One region of the Streptomyces sp. NPDC030820 genome, then DNA from elsewhere that is predicted to be linked to it. Evidence: riboswitches for the same ligand, from Rfam matches in the RefSeq annotation. Region 1 holds a riboswitch; the other holds the start of a gene.
The links. Region 1 has a riboswitch for S-adenosylmethionine ahead of thrC (threonine synthase). Riboswitches for the same ligand answer to the same signal wherever they lie in the genome.
Positions count from the first base shown of each region.

Region 2: linked by a shared signal. The riboswitch ahead of ACZ418_RS42165 (aminotransferase class V-fold PLP-dependent enzyme) and the one ahead of thrC (threonine synthase) in region 1 are both predicted to bind S-adenosylmethionine.

Region 1 is NZ_JBVIEB010000004.1:500,143-503,538, forward strand. Features, by position in the region: gene ACZ418_RS14125 (MoaD/ThiS family protein) at 50-325, opposite strand; gene thrC (threonine synthase) at 322-1,605, opposite strand; SAM riboswitch class I at 1,623-1,763, opposite strand; gene ACZ418_RS14135 (glucosyl-3-phosphoglycerate synthase) at 1,896-2,840, shown strand; gene ACZ418_RS14140 (alpha,alpha-trehalose-phosphate synthase (UDP-forming)) at 2,913-3,396, shown strand, end outside.
Region 2 is NZ_JBVIEB010000029.1:26,213-29,608, forward strand. Features, by position in the region: gene ACZ418_RS42165 (aminotransferase class V-fold PLP-dependent enzyme) at 1-1,353, opposite strand, end outside; SAM riboswitch class IV at 1,514-1,630, opposite strand; gene trpD (anthranilate phosphoribosyltransferase) at 1,706-2,770, opposite strand; gene qcrB (cytochrome bc1 complex cytochrome b subunit) at 2,889-3,396, opposite strand, start outside.

The DNA.
Region 1 (3,396 bases):
GGGGGCAATTCGATGAACAATGCGTAACTGAAGTTACCCAAGGTAACGATCAGCCGCCGGCGACGGCCGGAATGATGGAGACACCGGCGCCGTCCGGGGTCGCGGTCTCCAGGCCCTGCTCGAAGCGCACGTCGTCGTCGTTGACGTAGACGTTCACGAACCGGCGCAGCTTGCCCTGGTCGTCCAGCACGCGCGCGGCGATGCCGGTGTGGTTCTTCTCCAGGTCGGCGATGACCTCGGCGAGGGTGGCACCTTCGGCGGCCACTTCGGCCTGCCCGCCGGTGTAGGTGCGCAGGATGGTGGGGATGCGAACGGTCACGCTCATGCGAGGCCAGCCTCTCGGAAGGAGTCCAGGGTCGGTCGGATGGTGGCGGTCAGGCCGGTCCCGGCCACCGCGTCAAGGGTCTTCAGGCCGTCACCGGTGTTGAGCACCACCGTGGTCTTCGTCGGGTCCAGGACGCCGTCCTTGATCAGCTTGCGGGTGACGCCGACGGTCACACCGCCCGCCGTCTCCGCGAAGATGCCCTCCGTGCGGGCCAGCAGCTTGATGGCGTCGACGACTTCCTCGTCCGTCACGTCCTCCACGGCACCACCCGTGCGGCGCGCGATGTCCAGGACGTACGGGCCGTCGGCCGGGTTGCCGATGGCGAGGGACTTGGCGATGGTGTTCGGCTTCTGGGGACGGACCACGTCGTGGCCGGCCTTGAAGGCGGTCGACACCGGCGAGCAGCCCTCGGCCTGCGCACCGAAGATCTTGTACGGCTTGTCCTCGACGAGCCCCAGCTTGATCAGCTCCTGCAGACCCTTGTCGATCTTCGTGAGCTGGGAGCCGGAGGCGATCGGGACCACGATCTGGTCGGGCAGCCGCCAGCCGAGCTGCTCGCAGATCTCGTACGCGAGGGTCTTGGAGCCCTCGGCGTAGTACGGCCGCAGGTTGACGTTGACGAAGCCCCAGCCCTCGCCGGCCGGGTCGCCGATCAGCTCGGAGCAGAAGCGGTTCACGTCGTCGTAGTTGCCCTCGATGCCGACGAGGTCACCGCCGTAGATCGCGGCCATGACGACCTTGCCCTGCTCCAGGTCGTGCGGGATGAACACGCACGAGCGGAAGCCGGCCCGGGCGGCGGCGGCGCCGACGGCACCGGCGAGGTTGCCGGTGGAGGAGCAGGACAGGGTGGTGAAGCCGAAGGCGCGGGCGGCCTCCAGGGCCTGGGCCACCACGCGGTCCTTGAAGGAGTGCGTCGGGTTGCCGGAGTCGTCCTTGACGAACAGGCCGCCGGTGACGCCGAGTTCACGGGCGAGGTTGTCGGCCTTGACGAGCTTGGTCCAGCCCGGGTTCAGGTTCGGCTTGTCGGCCACGTCGGCCGGGACCGGCAGCAGCGGCGCGTACCGCCAGATGTTCGCGGGGCCGGACTCGATCCGGCGGCGCAGCTCTTCGGTGTCGTAGGCGGAGAAGTCGTAGGCGATCTCCAGCGGGCCGAAACACTCCTCGCAGGCGAACACCGGGCCGAGCGGGACGCGGTGACCGCACTCGCGACAGCTCAGGGCCGCGGCGGGACCGAGGTCGACGGTGGAATCGGTGGAGCTTGCAACTGTCTGCACAGCCATGGAGGCGAGGCCCTTTCTCCTCATCTTCCTCACGACGCATCTCGCCGTGAGACGGATTTGGCACCTTCCCTGGCCGGGAGCCTCGCGTGAACGAGTGCGGCTCAGGGGGGTTGCCGGGGCTTCATCGGGCCGTGTCCCTCTGCCCCTCTGGATGAGCGGTATGCGGTTGTGAGCGCCTGGCTGACCCCCGACATGCGATGGTCACCAGCGTTGTTCAAGACTGTAACCGAAGGCCAAGACAGTTGAGAGAGTCGTCCGAACCGCGAGACAACAGTGAGGAGCCGCCGACCGTGCTGGAAGAAGTCGAGCGCTGGCTGAGCACCCGCTCCTGGTCCGTGACCGATCGCCCCCTGCACAAGATCTTGGCCGCCAAGCAGCGTACGGGCCAGTCGGTGTCCGTCGTGCTGCCCGCGCTCAACGAGGAGGAGACCGTCGGCGACATCGTCGCGATCATCCGCCACGACCTGGTGGAGCGGGTCCCGCTCGTCGACGAGATCGTGGTGGTCGACTCCGGCTCCACCGACCGCACCTCCGAGGTCGCCGCCGCCGCGGGCGCCCGGGTCGTTCACCGGGACGAGATCCTGCCGCGCATCCCCGCCGTCCCCGGAAAGGGTGAGGTGCTGTGGCGCTCCCTGCTGGTGACCAGTGGGGACATCGTCTGTTTCGTCGACGCGGACCTGAAGGAGTTCTCCCCCGACTTCGTCACCGGGATCGTCGGCCCGCTGCTCACCGAGCCGGACGTGGACCTGGTCAAGGCGATGTACGACCGTCCGCTCGCCGGAACGGCCGGCCAGGGCGGCCGGGTCACCGAGCTGATGGCCCGCCCGCTGCTGAACATGCACTGGCCGCAGCTCGCCGGATTCGTACAGCCGCTGGGCGGCGAGTACGCGGCCCGGCGCTCGCTGCTGGAACAGCTGCCGTTCCCGGTCGGGTACGGCGTGGAGCTGGGCATGCTGGTGGACGCCCTGCACCTGGTGGGTCTCGACGCGCTGGCACAGGTGGACGTGGGCGTGCGCAAGCACCGCCACCAGGACGGGCAGGCGCTGGGCCGGATGGCCGCGGCGATCTACCGTACGGCCCAGCTGAGGCTGGCCCGCGGCCATCTGATCCGTCCCGCCCTCACCCAGTTCGAGCGGGGCGAGGACGGCTTCGAGCCGCGCACCTACTCGGTGGACACCGAGGAACGGCCGCCGATGGTGGAGATCGCCGAGTACGCCGAGCGCCGGGTGGCCTGAGTTGGTATACGGCCGCGACACCCGGCGTGGCCGTACGTTTGAGCGTTTCCGGGCCGGGCTAGGTTGAGGACCATGGCTTCCACGCAGGGTGCTGCCGAGAAGGCTCAGGTACTGGTCGCGTCCAACCGCGGCCCGGTTTCGTACACGGTGGACGACGAGGGGGCCGGCTCGCTGCGCGCCAAGCGGGGCGGCGGCGGGCTGGTCTCGGGGCTGTCGGCCATCGGATCGGACGCGGACTCGCTGTGGGTGTGCTCGGCGCTCGGCGACGGGGACCGGGAGGCCGTACGCCGTGCGGGCGGCGGGCTGCTGCCGGACGAGGACACCGGCGGGCAGCGGGTGCGGATGCTCGACATCGACGCGAGCGTGCACTCCGACGCCTACAACGGCGTCGCCAACTCGGTGCTGTGGTTCGTGCACCACATGCTCTACCAGACCCCGCTGGAGCCGGCCTTCGACGCGGAGTTCCGGCGGCAGTGGGCGTCGTACGAGGCCTACAACCGGGCGTTCGCCGAGGCGCTGGCCGAGGAGGCGGCCGAGGGGGCGGCGGTGCTGGTGC
Region 2 (3,396 bases), on a different contig from region 1:
CGGAACGCAGCGGCCGTCCTCTGTCCGGTACGTCCACTTCGCGCCCTCGGTCACGAGTTCCCGGACCGCCGTGACGAAGCGCTCGACGTGCTCGTCCGGGGTGCCCGCGCCGAAGCTCACGCGGATGGCGTTGAGGGACTTCTCGCCCGGCGCGGCCTCGGGGGCGCCGCATTCGCCCTGGGTCTGGGGGTCGCTGCCCAGGAGGGTGCGGACCAGGGGGTGGGCGCAGAAGAGGCCGTCGCGGACGCCGATGCCGTACTCGGCGGACAGGGCCGCGGCGAAGTGGGAGCTGTTCCAGCCCTCGACGACGAAGGAGATCACGCCGACGCGCGGGGCGTCGTCACCGAAGAGGGACAGCACCCTCACCTGGGGGACCTCGGCCAGGCCCGCGCGGACCCTGGCGATCAGGTGCTGCTCGCGCGCGACCAGGGTGTCCCAGCCGGCCTCGGTGAGCGCCTTGCAGGCCGACGCGATGGAGTAGGCGCCGATCACATTGGGTGACCCCGCTTCGTGCCGGGCGGCGCTCTCGTGCCACTCCACGTCCACGCCGCCGTCCGGGCGCCGGGCCACCTTGCGGCTGGCGCCCCCGCCCGCGAGGTAGGGCTCGGCGGCGCGCAGCCAGTCGGCGCGGCCGGCCAGGACACCGGAGCCGAAGGGGGCGTACAGCTTGTGGCCCGAGAAGGCGACCCAGTCGACGTCCAGGTCACGGACGGACACGGGGTGGTGGGGGGCCAGCTGGGCGGCGTCCAGGACGATCCGGGCGCCGTGGGCGTGGGCGGCCGCCGCCAGCTCCCGTACGGGCCACAGCTCGCCGGTGACGTTCGAGGCGCCGGTGACGCAGACCAGGGCCGGGCCGTACGGGTCGCGGTCGGCCAGGGCCCGCTCCAAGGCCGCGACGGCCTGCTGCGGGGTGCGCGGGGCGTTGAGGTAGGTGACGCGGGCGTCCTGCCAGGGCAGCAGGGAGGCGTGGTGCTCGGTCTCGAAGACGAAGACCTGGCAGTCGGCCGGGAGGGCGCGGGCCAGGAGGTTCAGGGAGTCGGTGGTGGAGCGGGTGAAGACCAGCTGGTCGTCGGGGCGGCAGTCCAGGAACTCGGCGACCGTCCGGCGGGCGTTCTCGAACAGGTCGGTGGAGAGCTGGGAGAGGTAGCCGGCGCCACGGTGGACGCTGCCGTAGTACGGCGCGTAGGCGGCCACGTCGTCCCAGACGCGCTGCAGGGCGGGGGCGCTGGCCGCGTAGTCGAGGGCCGCATAGGTGACCTCGCCGCCGGTGACGAGCGGGACGGTGACATCCCGCCCCAGAACGGGCAGCGGGGAGCAGACGGACTGGTCGGAGGCAGCGGTGAAGACGGACATGGGTGAACTCCCGTGAGGACGTACGAGAAAAGACGTACGTGAAGAAGAGGAAAAGGGTGTGCGGAGGCGGGGCTCGGCGGCCCTATCGCATTCGCTTGCTCACGGAAGGCTCCCTCGATGACCAGGACCCCTGGTCCCGCGCTCTCAGCAGCGCGCGAGGGGTCCGCGCTTGCCGTAGACCTCGCTGCCTACGGCCTGGTCCTCACCCGGGGCACCCCGCCACGGACGGAGGGTTGCCGGACAGCCGGCCGGGGCCGAATGGCTGTCACTCATGACCTGGTACAGGAACGTACGGGAAATGATCGCCGTCCCGCAACCCGAGTCCGGATTGCGGGACGACCGTCGGTGACCGCTAGGCGTTGCTCGCCGCCACCCACCGCTCCAGCGTCCGCTTCGCCGCCCCCGAGTCGATCGACTCCGCCGCCTTGGCCATGCCGGCCCGCAGCTGGTCGGCGAGCGGGGCGTCCGTCGGGTGCAGGGCCACGAGGGCCGCCGCCGAGTTCAGCAGCACCGCGTCCCGTACGGCCCCCGTCTCACCGTCGAGCACCCGGCGGGCGACCTCCGCGTTGTACGACGCGTCCGCGCCGCGCAGGGCCTCCACGGGGACGAGGTCGATGCCGACGTCCCTCGGGTCGAAGGTCTCCTCGGTGACCTTGCCGTCCCGGACGACCCACACCCGCGAGGTGGCGGTCGTCGTCAGCTCGTCCAGGCCGTCGTCGCCGCGGAAGACCAGGGAGGAGTTGCCTCGCTCGGCGAGGACGCCGGCCACGATCGGGGCCATCCGCAGATCCGCCACGCCGACGGCCTGGGCGCGGACCCTGGCCGGATTGGTCAGCGGACCGAGGACGTTGAAGGTCGTACGGATGCCCAACTGGCCACGGGCTGCGGCCACATGGCGCAGCGCCGGGTGGAACTTCACCGCGAAGCAGAAGGTGATCCCGGCCTCCTCGGCGACCTGCGGGACCCGTTCCAGCGGGAGGTTCAGATTGACGCCCAGCTTCTCCAGCACGTCCGACGCGCCCGACGCCGAGGACGCCGCCCGGTTGCCGTGCTTGACGACCTTCGCGCCGGAGCCGGCGACGACGATCGAGGACATCGTGGAGATGTTCACCGTCTTGGCGCCGTCACCACCGGTGCCGACGATGTCGACGGTCTCCCCCGGCACCTCGATGACGTTCGCGTGGGCGTACATCGCGCGGACGAGCCCGGTGATCTCCTCCACCGTCTCGCCCTTGGCGCGCAGGGCCACGGCGAATCCCGCGATCTGCGCGTCCGTCGCCTCCCCGCGCATGATCCGGTCCATCGCCCATGCCGTGGCGTCCGCGCTCTGGTCCCGGCCCTCCAGCAGGGCGTTCAGTACCTCGGGCCAGGAACGGCCCGCCGCGGTGTCGCCTCCAGCGGGGGTCACAGCGCTCATCAGCCGCTCCTGGTGTCGTGAGAACAGTGTGATCCCAGCCTATCCACCCCAGGGCACGGCGAAGGGCCCCGTCCGTAAGCCGGACGGGGCCCTTCAGCGTGGCGTGGCGACGCGGTGATCAGTGGTGGCCGTGGCCGCTCGTGATCTCCTTGTACTCCTCGACGGTCGGCTTCGGGATCTGGTTGTCCTCGCCGTAGTAGGCGTTGGACAGCTTCACCCGGAGCTTCTCCGAGGCCGGCACCTTGCGCTCGACACCGTTCTCGTCGACCGTCGGGCCGATCTCGGCCGGCACGTACTGGTGGTGGGCCGTGAGGGTGTGCAGCTGCTCCTGGCTGAGCGCCTCGTGCACCTCGATGAACTCACCGTGCGGCAGCCGCTTGATGATGCCGGTCTCGCGACCGTGCAGCACCTTGTCGCGGTCGCGACGCTGCAGACCCAGGCAGATCCGCTTGGTGACGATGAACGCGATGATCGGGCCGACGAAGAACCCGATCCGGACGAACCAGGTGACCGCGTTGATCGACAGGTGGAAGTGGGTGGCCCACAGGTCGTTGCCACCGCCGACCAGGGTGATCATGTACATCGTGACCCAGGCGACACCCAGACCGGTACGGGTCGGCGCGTTG